One region of the Geodermatophilus sp. SYSU D01119 genome, then DNA from elsewhere that is predicted to be linked to it. Evidence: riboswitches for the same ligand, from Rfam matches in the RefSeq annotation. Region 1 holds a riboswitch; each other region holds the start of a gene.
What was found. Region 1 has a riboswitch for cyclic di-AMP ahead of ACI79X_RS19390 (C40 family peptidase). Riboswitches for the same ligand answer to the same signal wherever they lie in the genome.
Positions count from the first base shown of each region.

Region 2: linked by a shared signal. The riboswitch ahead of ACI79X_RS05235 (aggregation-promoting factor C-terminal-like domain-containing protein) and the one ahead of ACI79X_RS19390 (C40 family peptidase) in region 1 are both predicted to bind cyclic di-AMP.
Region 3: linked by a shared signal. The riboswitch ahead of ACI79X_RS09465 (transglycosylase family protein) and the one ahead of ACI79X_RS19390 (C40 family peptidase) in region 1 are both predicted to bind cyclic di-AMP.
Region 4: linked by a shared signal. The riboswitch ahead of ACI79X_RS16645 (hypothetical protein) and the one ahead of ACI79X_RS19390 (C40 family peptidase) in region 1 are both predicted to bind cyclic di-AMP.

Region 1 is NZ_JBJGYL010000029.1:29,754-33,779, reverse strand. Features, by position in the region: gene ACI79X_RS19400 (TM0106 family RecB-like putative nuclease) at 1-1,710, shown strand, start outside; gene ACI79X_RS19395 (hypothetical protein) at 1,703-2,125, shown strand; gene ACI79X_RS19390 (C40 family peptidase) at 2,220-2,735, opposite strand; cyclic di-AMP (ydaO/yuaA leader) riboswitch at 2,748-2,899, opposite strand; gene ACI79X_RS19385 (hypothetical protein) at 3,259-3,411, shown strand; gene ACI79X_RS19380 (hypothetical protein) at 3,636-4,026, shown strand, end outside.
Region 2 is NZ_JBJGYL010000005.1:80,788-84,813, forward strand. Features, by position in the region: gene ACI79X_RS05225 (LLM class flavin-dependent oxidoreductase) at 1-1,093, opposite strand, end outside; gene ACI79X_RS05230 (DivIVA domain-containing protein) at 1,361-2,245, shown strand; cyclic di-AMP (ydaO/yuaA leader) riboswitch at 2,397-2,561, shown strand; gene ACI79X_RS05235 (aggregation-promoting factor C-terminal-like domain-containing protein) at 2,776-3,708, shown strand; gene ACI79X_RS05240 (class I SAM-dependent methyltransferase) at 3,717-4,026, shown strand, end outside.
Region 3 is NZ_JBJGYL010000009.1:114,746-118,771, reverse strand. Features, by position in the region: gene menD (2-succinyl-5-enolpyruvyl-6-hydroxy-3-cyclohexene-1-carboxylic-acid synthase) at 1-504, shown strand, start outside; gene ACI79X_RS09470 (cupin domain-containing protein) at 649-1,068, shown strand; cyclic di-AMP (ydaO/yuaA leader) riboswitch at 1,128-1,297, shown strand; gene ACI79X_RS09465 (transglycosylase family protein) at 1,302-2,570, shown strand; gene ACI79X_RS09460 (nucleotidyltransferase domain-containing protein) at 2,634-3,503, opposite strand; gene ACI79X_RS09455 (methyltransferase domain-containing protein) at 3,555-4,026, opposite strand, start outside.
Region 4 is NZ_JBJGYL010000022.1:49,832-53,857, forward strand. Features, by position in the region: gene ACI79X_RS16635 (DoxX family protein) at 1-26, shown strand, start outside; gene ACI79X_RS16640 (PIG-L deacetylase family protein) at 23-748, shown strand; gene ACI79X_RS16645 (hypothetical protein) at 780-1,409, opposite strand; cyclic di-AMP (ydaO/yuaA leader) riboswitch at 1,663-1,810, opposite strand; gene ACI79X_RS16650 (phosphoketolase family protein) at 2,039-4,026, shown strand, end outside.

The DNA of each region.
Region 1 (4,026 bases):
GAGCGCACGGAGGCCGAGCTCGCCGAGCTGGCGCTGGTCGACCGGCTCAAGGACGCCGGTCACGACCTGCTCGGCGACCTCGTGCAGTGGCACCGCCGCGAGGCCCGCCCCGGCTGGTGGGAGTTCTTCGCCCGCAAGGAGATGGACGACGACACGCTCGTCGAGGACGGCACCGCGCTCGGCCGGCTGGGCGCGCCGGTGGAGATCGGCCAGGAGAAGCGGTCGAAGCTCTACGAGTACCGCTTCCCGCCGCAGGACACGAAGTTGTCGGTCGGGTCCACGGCGGTCGACGTCGACCAGCGGGTGAGCGTCGGCTCCGTCGTCGCGCTCGACTCCGCCGAGGGCCGCGTCGTCGTCAAGACGGCGAAGGCCCCGGCGACGCCGCGCGGGCTCGGGCCCAGCGGGCCGCTCGACGACAAGGGCATGCGCGCCGCCATCACCGCCACCGCCGACGACGTCCTCGCCGGCACGCCGTGCCTCGGGCAGGCGTTGCTGGAGCGGCGGGTTCCGGCCGACTGCCGCCGTCGCCCCGACGAGCAGGCCGGCGACGCCGTCGTCCGGATCGGGCTGCGGCTCGACGGCGAGGTGCTCGCCGTCCAGGGCCCGCCCGGCAGCGGCAAGACAAGGGCGGCGTCGATGCTCATCCGCGCGCTGCTCGACGCTGGCAAGAAGGTCGGCGTCACGGCCACCTCGCACGCGGTCATCGGCAACGTGCTGTCGGCGGTCGACCGGCCCGCGCTGCAGAAGTGCGACGAGCACCAGGCGTGCGGCGCCCCCGGCGTCGAGTGGTCGAAGGACGGCAAGGACGTCGCCCGGCGGCTCGTCGACGGCGACGTGCGGCTGGTCGGCGGGACGGCGTGGTTCTGGACGCAGCCCGACCTCGCCGAGGCCGTCGACGTGCTCGTCGTCGACGAGGCGGGGCAGTTCTCGCTGGCCAACGCCGTGGCGGTGGCGCGGGCGGGCAAGTCGCTGGTGCTGCTCGGCGACCCGCAGCAGCTCGCGCAGCCCTCGCAGGGCGTGCACCCGGGCGACTCGGGGCTGTCGGCGCTGGAGCACCTGCTCGAGGGGCACCCGACCGTGCCCGAGGGCCGCGGCATCTTCCTCGACACGACCTACCGGATGCACCCGGCGCTGACGCGGTTCGTGTCGGACCTGGCGTACGAGGGCCGGCTGGAGTCGGCGGCGCTGCGCGAGCGGATCACCGTGCGGCCGGGCGGGCTGGTGTCGGGTAGCGGGCTGGCGGTGCGCTCGGTGGCGCACACGGTGCCGGCGGCCGCGTCGTCCATGGAGGAGGCCGCCGAGGTGGCCTCCGTCTGGCGGTCGCTGCAGGGCGTCGGCTGGGTTGACGCCGAGGGGACAGAGCGGCCGATCGGCCCGGACGACGTGCTCGTCGTCGCGCCGTACAACAACCAGGTGGCGCTGATCCGCTCGCTGCTGCCCGACGGCGCGCGGGTGGGCACTGTCGACCGGTTCCAGGGGCAGGAGGCGCCGGTGGTCGTGTACTCGACGACGTCGACCTCGGCAGACGAGGCGCCGCGCGGGGTGTCGTTCCTGTACGACCTCAACCGGCTCAACGTGGCGGTGTCGCGGGCGAAGGCGCTGGCGGTCGTGGTGATGAGCCCGCTGCTGCTCGACGCGCAGGTGCGGACGCCGGAGCAGCTGCGGCAGGTCAACGCCATGTGCCGGCTGGCCGAGCTGGCCGGTGTCTGACACCGCGGAGCTGGCCGCCCTGCTCGGCGTCGGCGCCGACGTCCTGGTGCGGGCGCTCGGCGACGGCTGGACGGAGGTCGCCGGGCCGCCGCACGAGCGGTGGTTCGTCAGCGGGCACCCGGTGCAGGTGGCCGTCGGCTGGGACGGGTTCGGCTTCACGCTGGCCCGTCCCGAGCCGCGGTGGTCGGGCGACGAGCTGGTGTGGGAGTTCGCGGCCGAGCGCGGCTTCAGCTCCGACGAGGTCGTCTACGAGCGGGCGGTGCTGGCCGAGGCGGCGGAGGAGGTCGCCCGCCGTCGTCGTCGGACCTTCCGCTGGTGCCCGGTGTGCCGCGAGGTCAACGCCCGCGAGCACGTGCACGACAACACCGGCCTGTGCACGCGCTGCGCCGAGCGCCACCTCGGCGTCACCCACTGAGCAGGCCCGGGAAGGGCCAATAGCGCTACGAAGGCCCCTCCACCGGCCCGGCGGCGGCGCCCCGGTCGGCGGGAACCGGGGCGCCGTCGGTCCGTCAGGCGATCCGGCGGGCGCCCTGGTAGCCGGTCATGGAGTCGAGGTCCACGACCGCGACCGGCTTGCCGGCGGTGGACGCGTGCACCATCTGGCCGTTGCCGATGTACATGCCCACGTGCGAGACCGGGCTGTAGAAGAACACCAGGTCACCGGGCTTGAGGTCGGACTTCGCCACCGGGGTGCCGAACGTCGACTGGGCCCGCGAGGTGCGGGGGATCTCCACGCCGGCCGCGCGGTAGGCGAAGCTGGTCAGCCCGGAGCAGTCGAACCGGTCGGGGCCGGTCGCGCCGTACTGGTACATGTCGCCGCGCTGGGCGAGCGCGGTGTCGACGGCCGCCTGGGCGACGCCGTTGGCAGCGGCCACCGGGGCCGCCGCCACGACCCCGCCACCACCGCCGCCGCCTGCGGCAGCCGAGGCCGGGAGGGGCGAGAGCGCGATGCCGGCTCCGGCGATGGCCGCGACGGCGATGCCGCGGAACGAGCGACGGGCGAGGGGCGTGCGTGCAGTCGTCATGGACGACGGTTCTCCTGTTCTCCACGGTCGCCTACCGGGTTAGCTGACGGGTTCGGGCGGGGGAGTCGCCCGGCGCGAGAGGTCGCGCTTCACCCCTGGGACTCGATGGGTCCCCGGTCCGGAGGGCGGCTGGCTGCCGGCGTCCGGTTCGGCGTGGTCCGACGGGTGTCACTCGGGTTCGTGACGAGGGCCCGGCCGGAACCAGGCGGAACGGTAGGGAGGGCCCCGGACCGTCACAACCGCCCGCGGAGGACGCCACGCCCGACCCCTCGCCGCCGACTTGACTCCGGCTCGGGATCCGACACGCCACCGCCACCACGGCCGACGCCGCCGGGACGCCCCGGCACGCCGGGGCCGGACGCGCGGTGACACGCCGCGCCCCGGAAGAAAGGAGGGCGCGGTGCGTCCGAACAGCGCGTCAGCGGCTCCCCACCCTCAGCCGGGGCAGGCCCGCCGGGGACGCCGTGGTTGCCGCGCGCGTTGACGGGGCAACGGGGAGGGGATCGAGAGAGAGGAGCACCCCATGGGCATGATGAGGAACCTCATCGCCTCCGGCGTCGCCGCGAAGGTCGTGCAGGAGCTGAAGAAGCCGCAGAACCAGGCGAAGATCAAGCAGTTCGTCCGCGACTTCCAGGCCAAGCAGCAGAAGAAGGGCGGCTCCGGCCGCGCCTACTGACCGCTGACCCGCTCGCGGCCCCCGTCCCACCTCGGGACGGGGGCCGCGGTGCGTCCGGGGCCGCTGAGACGGCACGTTGCGGTTCCGAGACGGCTCAGTCCCGACGTCCCGGACGGCGCCCCGTCCCCGTGTGACCCTCGCCGGCGTACCCATCGCGGCACCGGCGCCGACCTCCCCGGGAGGCGCTGCCGGCGCGCGTCCGCACGACCACCACGGGGTGTCCGTTGAACCAGTCCTCCGCCCGCCGCCGTCTCGGCGCCCTCCCCGTCCTGCTCGCCGCGGGGCTGCTCCTCGCCGGCTGCGGGGACGACGGCGAGACGGGCCTGCCCGCGCCCACCTCCACCCCGTCGGCCCCGGCGACGTCCTCCGCGGCGGCCCCGACGACGCCGGCACCGACGCCGGCTCCCGAGCCCGCGGTGGCGCCTGCCCCCACGCCGCAGGTGACGCCGCCGCCCGCGCCCGTCGTCGACTTCGCCATGCCCGCCGTCGTGGGCATGACGCTGCAGGACGCCCAGGACCTGATCCAGACCAACGGCGTCTTCCTGAGCCTGTCCCACGACCTGCTCGGCTCCCGCAACCAGGTCATGGACGCGAACTGGAGGGTCTGCACCCAGA
Region 2 (4,026 bases), on a different contig from region 1:
GCACGGTCGGGTCGACCGCGCCGCCGCGCGCGGCGACGCGCGAGGCGTGGGTGGGGGCGTCGGGCACGTGCGCGGGCTTGACGGCGGCGAACTCGCGGCGCAGCACCGGCACGACCTCCTCGCCGAGCAGGTCGAGCTGCTCGAGCACGGTCTTCAGCGGCAGGCCCGCGTGGTCGATGAGGAACAGCTGGCGCTGGTAGTCGCCGACGTAGTCGCGGAAGCCGAGGGTCCGCTCGATCACCTGCTGCGGGGAGCCGACGGTCAGCGGCGTCTCGCGGGAGAAGTCCTCGAGCGAGGGGCCGTGGCCGTAGACCGGCGCCTCGTCGAAGTAGGGCCGGAACTCGGTGACGGCGTCCTGCGAGTTCTTCCGCATGAAGACCTGACCGCCGAGGCCGACGATCGCCTGGTCGGCGCGGCCGTGGCCGTGGTGCTCGAAGCGCGAGCGGTAGAACTCGACCATCCGCTGCGTGTGCTCCTTCGGCCAGAAGATGTGGTTGGAGAAGAAGCCGTCGCCGTAGTAGGCGGCCTGCTCGGCGATCTGCGGGCTGCGGATCGAGCCGTGCCAGACGAACGGCGGGACGCCGTCGAGCGGCCGCGGCGTGGACGTGAAGCCCTGCAGCGGGGTGCGGAACCGGCCGGACCAGTCGACGACGTCCTCGTCCCACAGCCGGCGCAGCAGCGCGTAGTTCTCGACCGCCAGCGGGATGCCGTTGCGGATGTCCTGGCCGAACCACGGGTAGACCGGGCCGGTGTTGCCGCGGCCCATCATCAGGTCGACGCGGCCGCCGGCGAGGTGCTGCAGCATCGCGTAGTCCTCGGCGATCTTCACCGGGTCGTTGGTGGTGATCAGCGTCGTCGACGTCGACAGCTGCAGCCGGCTGGTCTGCGCGGCGATGTAGGCCAGCGTGGTGGTGGGGGAGGACGAGAAGAACGGCGGGTTGTGGTGCTCGCCCAGGGCGAAGACGTCGAGCCCGACCTCCTCGGCCTTCTTCGCGATGGTGACCACGTCCTGGATCCGCTGCGCCTCGCTGGGCGTGCGGCCGGTCGTGGGGTCGGTCGTGATGTCGCTGACCGTGAAGATCCCGAACTGCATCTCGTCCTCCATCTAGTTGAGAGCGCAACTACGGTACCGTCTGCAACGCCGTGCGCCCGCAGGCATTCCCCAGGTGCGCGTGACCGTGCCGTGACCTTCCCGTCGCGTTCGGTGACCGGTCCGGCACGGCCGGATGTCCCCACTCCGCAGCCGTCCGCAGGGCCCTCCCGGGCCCGGCCCGCCGGCTCCCGGCGGTGGGAGCCTGTGATCACCGTCTCCGGTCCGCCGGGACGGGCCGGGTCGGACGCGCACCGAGGGGGAACCGGGATGGCGCAGCAGGATCAGGGCACCGCCCAGCAGCGGGCGGAGGACGGGGCCGGGCCCCGGCCGGGCGGTGGCCTGGACGGCCTGCTCGGCACGGCTCCGGTGTTCACCGGCGCCGTCCGCGGCTACGACCGCATGCAGGTCGACGCGTACGTGGACTGGGCCGAGACCGAGGTGCTCGTCCTGCGCCGCGAGAACGACCACCTGCTCACCCGCTACGCCGCCGTCTCGGCCGACCTGCAGGCGGCGCGCGCCCGGCTGTCCTCGCTCGTCCGCGAGCGCGACGCCGCGCCCGGGCCCGAGGAGGCGCGGGCTCTGTACGAGCGGGCCGAGCGCGAGGCCGCGGCGCTGACGGCCGCCGCCGAGGAGGAGGCCCGGCAGGTCCTCGACGACGCGCGGACCGAGGCCGCGGCCCGCCTGTCGGGCGTCGCGGAGATGCGCGAGGCGGTCGCGGCGTTGCGCGAGCAGACCCGGTCGGAGGCCGCGGCCGTCCTCGAGGCGGCCCGGCGGGAGGCCGACGGCCTGCGCCGCGCGGCCGCCGAGGAGCGCGACCGGCTGGACCGGGAGGCCGCCGAGGCGCGTGCCCGGGCCGACGCCGAGGCGCTCGAGCGGCGCCGCGCGCTGGAGTCCGAGCTCGCCCCGCTGTACGCGCGGTGCGAGCAGGCCCGCGAGTGGCTGCGCCGGCTGACCGGCCAGCTCGACGAGGCGCTCGCCGTCGTGGCCGGGGCGCTGCCCGGCGACGTCGCCGTCCTCGCCGACCGCCGCGAGTCCGCCGCCGCGGACGGCCCGGCCGCCCCCGCGGACGGCACCGCCGCCGCCGACGGCGGTGCGTCGCAGCTCACGGTGCTGCAGGGCGGCAGCCGGCCCGAGGTCGCGGCGGCCTCCTGACCGGCGCGGACGCCCGTCCGGCGGGGTCCCGCGGGACCCCGCCGGCCTCGGCCGTCCCACCGGCATCTCCGGTCCCGTGTTGTCACGGACCGGTAACGACGCCTACCGTGGCCGCGTCCGGTCGGTCGTCTCGTCCCCACCCGGGGAGCCTGACCGGACGCCGCCGAGTCGTGTCCGCACCCGTGGGCGCGAGCCGGGGACCCACCGCAGTCCTGGGGTGAATCGCACCCCGGCGAGCACCCGCTCGCCTGGTGCGTAGGGCTTCTTCCCGCCCGAACCCGTCAGCTAACCCGGTAGGCGGCTTCCGGAAGGAACGGAGAGTCTCCGCATGCCCGCCTCCGGGCCTCCCCGGCCCGCAGGTGCAGCCGCGCGCGCGATGCGCGCCCCCGCGTCCGCCTGACGCCGGCTCCCACCTGCCTGCCACCGGCGCCCCGCCGCCGGGACCCGTGGACCGCGACATCCGCCAGACCGCGCAGCGCCGCCCCTGACCGGGGCTGCCGCGCACTCTCCCTCGGAGCACCCACCCCCTCATGCGTTCCCGTACCCGCACCGCCGCCGCCGACGCCCCCGCGACCGTCGAGGCCTCCGCCGTCGACAGCACCGCCGTCGAGTCCGTCACCGAGAGCACCGACACCGCCGTCCTCGACGCCGTCCGGCCCGCGAGGGCCCGCCGGGCCCGCCGCAGCTCCCCGCCGATGGGCCCCCGCCGCCCCGCGCTGCTGCTCGGCGCCGCGGCCGCCGGCGCGCTCGTCGTCGGCGTGCTGTCCGCCAGCAGCCCCGCCGCCTCCGCCGGCACCGAGACCGTCAGCGCCTCGGTGAGCGTGGCCGAGCAGCTCGGCATCCCGCAGCAGCCGGCCGGCTCCGCGACCGTGGTCGAGCAGACCGACCTCGCGCCGCTGGAGGACCTCGCCGCCTCGCGCAGTCAGCGCTCGGCCGAGGAGACCACCGCCGCCCAGGCGCAGGCCGCCGCCGACCAGGCCGAGCTCGACCGCCGCGCCGCCGAGGAGGCCGCGCGGATCGCCGCCGAGCAGGAGGCCGCCCGCCGCGCCGCCGAGGAGGCCGCCCGCGCGGCCGAGGCCGCCGCCGCCGAGCAGGCCGCCGCCGCGGCCGCCGCGCAGCAGCAGTCGACCTCCGCCGCCGCCCCGGCGCCGGCCGCCTCCGCCGCCCCGGCCGCCCGCGGCTCCTTCAAGGAGTACGCGATGAGCAAGGTCGGCAGCGGCGAGCAGTTCTCCTGCCTCGAGAGCCTGTGGGGCAAGGAGAGCGGCTGGAACCCCAACGCGCAGAACCCGAGCAGCACCGCCTACGGGATCCCGCAGTTCCTCGACTCCACCTGGGCCAGCACCGGCATCGCCAAGACCTCCGACGGCTACCGGCAGATCGACGCGGGCCTGATCTACATCGAGGAGCGCTACGGCTCCCCGTGCGCGGCCTGGGCGCACTCCCAGTCGACCGGCTGGTACTGACCGGCACGGTGACGGAGGCCGGTACCCGGGTCGTGCCCGCGGGGTTCGTCCGTGCGCACACCCAGGTCCGGCGTCCGTCGCTGGTCCCGGAGGTGCGGCTGCACGTCGCCGACGACGTCGTCGCCCTCTGGGAGGCCATGGAGGACGCCGCCGGCGGCGCCGGTGAGGCGCCGCCGTTCTGGGCGGCCGCCTGGCCCGGCGGCCAGGCGCTGGCCCGCGCGGTGCTCGACGGCGCGGTGCCGCTGGCCGGCCGGCGCGTGCTCGACCTCGGGTCGGGCAGCGGCCTGGTCGCCGTCGCCGCCGTGCTCGCCGGCGCCC
Region 3 (4,026 bases), on a different contig from region 1:
CGCGACGTCGACCGGCTCGCCGTGCCGCGCGGGGACGTGGCGGTGCTGGCCAACCGGGGCGTGGCGGGTATCGACGGGACGATCTCCACGGCGATCGGGGCGGCGCTGGTGCACGGCGGCCCCGCGGTCGCGCTCATGGGCGACCTGACCTTCCTGCACGACCTCCAGGGCCTGCTGACCGGCGAGGGCGAGGCGCGGCCGGACCTCACCGTGGTCGTCCCGGACAACGACGGCGGCGGGATCTTCGCCCAGCTCGAGCCGGGCAGGCCCGCGTACGAGCGCGACTACCGGCGGGTGTTCGGCACGCCGCACGGGCGTGACCTGGTCGCCGTCGCCCGGGCCCTGGGCTGGGAGGCCACCGCCGTGACCGCCGCGGGTGAGCTGCCGGGGGCGCTGGCGCTGGGCGGGCCGCGGGTGGTCGTCGTCCGCACCGACCAGCGCGCGGAGGCGGGCCTCGCCGTCGCCCTGCGGGAGGCGGCCTCCGGGGCGCTCGCCGGTGGCTGAGGAGGCCGTTCCCCGCGCCGTCGTCCCTCGCGCCGTCGTGGTCCGCGCCGGCCAGGGGGAGGTGGTCCCGGCGGCGGGCGTGCTGCACCGGTCGCCCTGACCGGCGCCGGCACCGGCGGCCGCCTGGGTGTCGAGGAGTTCGCCGTGCCGCCTGGCGTGGTGGGCGCGCGGCCGCACGTGCACCACGCCCACGACGAGACCTTCGTCGTCCTCGCCGGGGAGCTGACGGTGTCCACCGACGACGGCGAGGCGGTGCTGCGGCCGGGTGACCTCGCACACGCGCCGCGCGGGGCGCTGCACGGGTTCCGCGACGGGGGCGCGGTGGAGGTCCGGGCGCTGTGTCCCTACACACCCCCGGGCTACGAGCAGTACTCCCGGGACGTGCCCGCCGCGGCGGGGGCCGGGGTCGAGGTCACCGACGACCTGCTGCGTGAGCTGCGCGCTCGTCACGCGACGGAGGCGCTGACCGATCGCTCGCGCCCGGGTACACGACGGATGACCGACACGCCGGACGCCGTCCACTGTGAGTGTCAACACGACGACAGTTACCAAAGCGGTATGTAACGTTTCGGTCGCGCTCAGCAAACAGGAGCGCGGCGCCCGGTCCGCCAAACCCTGCCCACCGGTCGCTCACGTCAACTCCCAGGGCAGGGGTGGGGGACCCACTTCCGGCGCGTGACGGCCTACGGGGGCCTGACCTGAACGCGTCTCCGGGGTGAAGCCGCGTCCCGCGGCCGGGCACCGATCGCCCGAACCCGACAGCTCACCTCGCCGGCGGTGATCGGGAGATCATCACCATGTCCAAGCACCGCGCACCCCGTTACGTCCGCACCAAGAAGGTCATCGCCAAGGCCCCTGTCGCCGCCGGCGCCACCGTCGTCGGTCTGGGCGTCCTCAGTTCGCCCGCCTCCGCCTCCACCGGCCACGACTGGTCCGGTGTCGCCCAGTGCGAGTCGAGCGGCAACTGGTCGATCAACACCGGCAACGGCTACTACGGCGGCCTGCAGTTCAGCCAGTCCACCTGGGCCGCGTTCGGCGGCACCGAGCTCGCCCCGCGCGCCGACCTCGCCACCCCGGCCCAGCAGGTCGAGATCGCCGAGGCGGTCCTCGCCGGGCAGGGCATCGGCGCCTGGCCGTCCTGCGGGAAGTACCTGGCCGACGGCACCACCGCGGCCGCCGCCGAGGCGCCCGCCGCCCCGGCCGCGCCCGCCGCCCCGGCTGCGCCCGCCGCCGAGGCCCCGGCGCCGGAGGCTGCCCCCGTGCCGGAGGCCGCCCCCGCGCCGGAGGCCGCCACCGCCGCGCCTGCCGAGGCCGCGCCTGCCGAGGCCGCGCCGGCCGAGGCTGCCTCGGTCGAGGCCGACACCGAGGACTACACCGTCCGCTGGGGCGACACCGTCGCCGAGATCGCCGCCGCCCACGCCCAGAGCTGGCGGGAACTGTACGAGCGCAACGTCGACGTCATCGGCAGCAACCCGAACCTGATCTTCCCGGGTCAGGTGTTCGCGGTGAGCGGGGCGGCCCCGGCCGCCGCGCCCGCCGCCCCCGCCGCCGAGGCGCCGGCCGAGACCCCCGCCCAGAGCCCCGCCCCGGCCGAGGCCCCCGCCGGTGGCTCGAACGCCGGGGAGTCCGCGCCCGCCGGCGAGGTCGCCCCGCTCGCCGAGGCCGCCCCCGAGGTCGCCGCGGCGCCCGCCCCGGTCGCCGCCGTCGCCACCATCACCAACAGCTCCGGGCCGATCCACGCCGCGGTGCAGGCGGCCGCGAACGCCGTCGTCAGCGCCGTCCCCGGCGCCGGCGACATCACCCTCGGCGGCACCCGGCCCAGCGCCGTCGACCCCGACGGCCACCCCTCGGGCAAGGCCCTGGACTACATGGTCATGAGCGACGCCGCCCTCGGCGACGCCATCGCGCAGTACCACGTGGACCACTGGGACGAGCTCGGCGTCGAGTACGTCATCTGGGAGCAGCGCATCCTCACCTCGCCCGACGGCGCGTGGCGTGCCATGGAGGACCGCGGTGGCGTCACCGCGAACCACTTCGACCACGTGCACGTGAACTACGTCGGCTGACGACAGCCCGACACGAGGACCCCGGCCGCCCGCGGCCGGGGTCCTCGTCGTACCGGGGCGGGCTCAGGACAGCGACGCCCAGTACGCGAGGTGGGCGCGGTGGAGCCAGCCGTCGACCCAGGCCCGGTCGGGCAGCGGCGGCACCGCCGGGCTGTCGCGCAGCGCCACCAGCCGCGCCTCGGCGTCGTCGACCGCCGCGACCACCTCGGCCAGCGGCACCTCGCCGCGGCGGACCCGCCGCAGGTACGCGCGGTCGGGCTCGGGCACCGGCAGCGTGATCCGGCCGGTGCGCAGCAGCTCGACGCCCTGCAGCCCGAGCCGCAGCGCGTGCGTCGCGAACTTCACGTCGAACCCGTGCGCGTCCACGAGCTCCGCCCGGCCGGGGCGGGCGCCGGTCATCGCCGCCCGCTGGGCGCGCAGGTAGCCGAGGAAGCGGTCGGCCGCGAGGCGCGAGACGAACCGGTCGGCGTGCGCCACCAGCTCCGCCCCGGTCTCCGTGCGGACCACGACCTCCTCGTCCGGCACGAACAGCAGGAGCAGGACCGTCGGGTTGCCGCCCAGCGCCAGGCGCGCCCACTTCCGCGCCGAGTAGACGACGACGTCGAGGTCACCGGCGCCCGAGCGGTTGGCCAGCCCGCCGGGCCGGTCCCAGGCGGTGTGCCGGTGGTACTGCTCGAACGGCACGGTCGCCGTCGTCGACAGCCCCGCCGGCACCCGGCCGGTGCCGGTCACGAACTCCGGCGGCTCGAGGCAGATGCCCATCTCGTCGCGGTCGTCCTGGCCGGCCACCGAGGTGCCGTGGACGCCGGACCCGACCTGGGCACGCAGGACCGTCCCCCGCTCGGCGATCGCGCGGGCCTCCGCGGAGGCGTGCGGGTGGTCGAACGGGGGAGGCAGGGAGCGGTCGCCGGGAACGGTCGGGACGGGACGCACCGGGCCACCCAACCAGGGCCGATGGCCCCTGCCGACCGGATTCCCCGGCGCTCAGCCCGGACGCCGCCACACCAGCCCGTAGCGCCAGAACAGCAGGCGGCGGACGCGCACGCCCGGCAGGACCGCCCGGGCCCGTGCCCGCACCTCCCGCACGGTGAGCTCCGGGTCCCGCATCGGCATCCCCGGCGCGGGGAGCTCGACGGGCAGGCCGCGCACGGCCCGCCACAGCCCCACGGCGCGGTCCGCGACCGCCGCGGCGAGCTCCACCGGCAGCTCGTGGGGCAGGTCGGTGCGGGGCAGCGCGACCATCGCCAGCACGCCGCCCGGGCGCAGCGCCGCCGCGAGGGCCCGCAGTGCCTCCTCCAGCGGCAGGTGGTGCAGCACGCTCATGCCGACGACGGCGTCGTACGCGTCGCGCGGCAGGGGGAGGGCCAGCACGTCGGCCTCGAGGACCTGTACGTCCCCGGGCACCCGTGCGCGGGCCGCCGCGACCATCTCCGGTGAGCGGTCCACGGCGTCCACC
Region 4 (4,026 bases), on a different contig from region 1:
TGCGGGTGGCGCGGGGTCGGGCGTGACCTCGCCCGAGCCGTTCCCCTCCGACTGGCAGCGGGCGCTGGTGGTCGTCGCCCACCCCGACGACGTCGAGTACGGGTGCGCGGCCGCCGTCGCCGCGTGGACCGACGCCGGGCGGGACGTCCGGTACGTGCTGGCCACCCGCGGGGAGGCCGGCATCGCCGGGCTGCCGCCGGGGGAGGCGGGGCCGCTGCGCGAGCGGGAGCAGCGGGCGTCCGCGGCGGTGGTCGGCGTCTCGGTGGTCGAGTTCCTCGGGCACCCCGACGGCCGGCTCGTCGAGGGGCTGGAGCTGCGCCGGTCGCTGGCCGCGGCGATCCGCCGGCACCGGCCGGAGCTGGTGGTGACGATGCACTTCGGCGAGACCTGGACGCCGCCGGGCGTGGCCCCGGCCTACTGGAACAGCGCCGACCACCGGGCGCTGGGCCGCTCCGTGATCGACGCGGTGGGCGACGCCGCCAACGAGTGGATCTTCCCCGAGCTCGCCGGGCAGGAGCCGTGGCGGGGCGTGCGCTGGGTCGCGGTCTCCACGCCGGTCGGGGCGACGCACACCGTCGACGTCACCGGCGTCGTCGACCGGGCGGTGGCCTCGCTGGCCGAGCACCGCCGCTACCTCGAGGCGCTGTCCGACGACCCGGTCGAGGAGCAGGCACGGCGACAGGTCGAGATGGCGACGCCGGAGGTGGACGGCCGGCGCGTCACCGGCTTCGCGCTCTACGCCGGCTGAGCGCGCCGGCCGCCTCCCCCTCAGGCGGAGGTCACGGCAGGAAGCTCACGTGGACGTGGTCCATGTGGTTGGCCGTCGGTGACCCGCGGTCGGCCATGGCCTGCCAGCCGGACCCGCCGACCAGCCAGATCCGCTGCTGCCAGATGACGTACTCGACGCGCAGCCGCTCGGCGTTGTCGATGACGTACCTGGCGACCGCGTCCCCCTTCGCCGCGTCGGCGTGGACCATGAAGTCGGCGGCCAGTTCCTGCGTGGGGGAGTGCCCGGGCCGGGTCAGGACGGTGGACACCGCGAAGGCCTGGGCGACCTCCGCGACGGCCGGCCGCACGTGCGGCGCCCAGGCGCTGTAGGCGGTCGACGTCGGGGTCGGTGCGCCGGTGAGGTCCGTCGCGACGGCGGCGACGGCGGTGGCCGCGGTGGCGGCGGGCGCGGGTGCGGCGGCCGGTGCGGGAGCCGCGGCGGGCGCGGGTGCGGCGGCGGGTGCGGCGGTGGGCGCCGGGGCGGCGTCCCCGCGGCCGGACCAGTGCTCGGACCAGCCGCCCCGGTCGTGCCGGTCGCCGTCCCAGGGGCGGTCGGCGGAGGCGGCCGACTGGCCGGCCAGGCAGATCGCGACGGTCGCGGTGCCGACGGTGAGCGTGCGGCGGAAGACGTTTCTGCGCATGACGAGGAGAGCTCCTGTCGTGGGGCCCCGCGCGGTCCCGCCGTCTGCTCGGCAGGCGCCCGTCGCGGGGCAGGGGAGGGCACGGGGTCCGGGACGGCGCGCGGCAGCCCACGGCGGGGCCGGAGCGGAGGCCGGTCGGGGTCCGGATCCCGGAGGCGCGGCGGCCGGCGTCGGTCGCGGGCCGCGGCGTGGGTGTCTGAGGGCGGGGCGCGTCGGGGCAGGCGCCGACGGCGCTCCCCGTGTCGCGGCTCTCCGTTTCTCCCGTGGCCGCCTACCGGGTCAGCTGACGGGTTCGGGCGGGGATGACGCCCTACCCACCTCCCGGGAGGACCGGGCGGTGGGACTCACCCCGGTGACGCGGTGGGTCCCCGGCTCGCGGCCACGTTCGGTGGTCCGCGACTCGGCGGCGTCCGGGCGGATCACCCCGGCTGGGGCGGGAAGGGCCGTCCGGACGGGGCAACCGTAGGGAGGCCCGCCGGACCCGGCAACGGGGACCGGGGAGTTCCGGTGTGCCGGTGCACCTCGTCGCGCGGTGTTCGCCGACCGGACACCCCGGGCCGTCCTGCGGCGCGCCCGGAGGTCCGCCAGGGTGGGGGCGTCGACCGCGACCAGTCCCCGGGAGGACGACGGTGACCGAGGCCAGCACGCGCGAGCAGATCACCGCCCCCGACGGCGCCGGGCCGCTGGGGCAGGAGGAGCTCACCCGCATCCACGCCTGGTGGCGGGCGGCCAACTACCTGTCGGTCGGCCAGATCTACCTCATGGACAACCCGCTGTTGCGCGAGCCGCTGCGCCCGGAGCACGTGAAGCCGCGGCTGCTCGGCCACTGGGGCACCACGCCGGGGCTGAACTTCGTCTACGCGCACCTCAACCGGGCGATCGCCGCGCGCGACCTCGACTGCATGTACGTGATGGGCCCGGGCCACGGCGGTCCGGGTCCGGTTGCGTCGGCCTGGCTGGAGGGGACCTACAGCGAGGTCTACCCCGACGTGTCGCAGGACGAGCCGGGGATGAAGCGGCTGTTCACCCAGTTCAGCTTCCCCGGCGGGATCCCGAGCCACGTCGCGCCCGAGACGCCCGGCTCGATCCACGAGGGCGGCGAGCTCGGCTACGCCCTGGTGCACGCCTACGGCGCCGCCTTCGACAACCCGGACCTCGTCGTCGCCGCCGTCGTGGGGGACGGCGAGGCCGAGACCGGGCCGCTGGCCGCGAGCTGGCACACCACCAAGTTCGTCGACCCGGCCCGCGACGGCGCCGTGCTGCCGATCCTGCACCTGAACGGCTACAAGATCGCCAACCCGACGGTGCTGGCCCGCATCGAGCCCGAGGAGCTCGATGCCCTGCTGCGCGGCTACGGGCACACGCCGTACGTCGTCGAGGGCGACGACCCGGCGCTCATGCACCAGCAGTTCGCCGCGACGCTCGACCGCTGCCTCGACGAGATCGCCGACATCCAGCGGCGGGCCCGGGAGGGCGGCGTGACGGAGCGGCCGCGCTGGCCGATGATCGTGCTCCGCTCGCCCAAGGGGTGGACCGGGCCGGCGGAGGTCGACGGGCACCGCGTCGAGGGCTCGTGGCGCTCGCACCAGGTGCCCTTCGCCAACGCGCGCGAGGACGACGGTCACCGCCGGGTGCTCGAGGAGTGGCTGCGCAGCTACCGCCCCGAGGAGTTGTTCGACGACGCCGGCGCACCCGTGCCGGCCGTGCGCGACCTCCACCCGGAGGGCGACCGCCGGATGAGCGCCAACCCGCACGCCAACGGCGGGCTGCTCCTGCAGCCGCTGCGCATGCCCGCGTTCACCGATTACGCCGTCCCCGTGCCCGAGCCCGGCACCGGCGCGGTCGAGGCCACGCGGGTGCTCGGCCAGTTCCTGCGCGACGTCATGCGCGGCAACCCGCAGACCTTCCGCGTCTTCGCGCCCGACGAGAACAACTCCAACCGGCTCGGCGCGGTGCTCGAGGCCACCGACCGCACGTGGATGGCGCGGCGGGAGCCCGAGGACGACCACCTGGCGCCCGACGGCCGGGTCATGGAGGTGCTCTCGGAGCACCTGTGCCAGGGCTGGCTGGAGGGCTACCTCCTGACCGGCCGGCACGGCTTCTTCTCCTGCTACGAGGCGTTCATCCACGTCGTCGACTCGATGGTCAACCAGCACGCCAAGTGGCTGAAGACCACCAACGACATCCCGTGGCGGCGGCCGGTCGCGTCGCTGAACTACCTGCTCACCTCGCACGTCTGGCGGCAGGACCACAACGGCTTCTCGCACCAGGACCCGGGCTTCATCGACCACGTCGTCAACAAGAAGGCCGACGTCATCCGGGTGTACCTGCCGCCGGACGCCAACACGCTGCTGTCGGTCGCCGACCACTGCCTGCGCACCCGGCAGTACGTGAACGTGATCGTCGCGGGCAAGCAGCCGGCGCTGCAGTACCTCGACATGGACGCCGCCGTCGAGCACTGCACCAAGGGCATCGGCATCTGGCAGTGGGCGAGCACCGATGCCGGCGCCGAGCCCGACGTCGTCCTCGGCTGCGCCGGCGACGTGCCGACGATGGAGACGCTCGCGGCCGCGGAGATCCTCACCTCGGCGTTCCCGGACCTCCGCGTGCGGGTGGT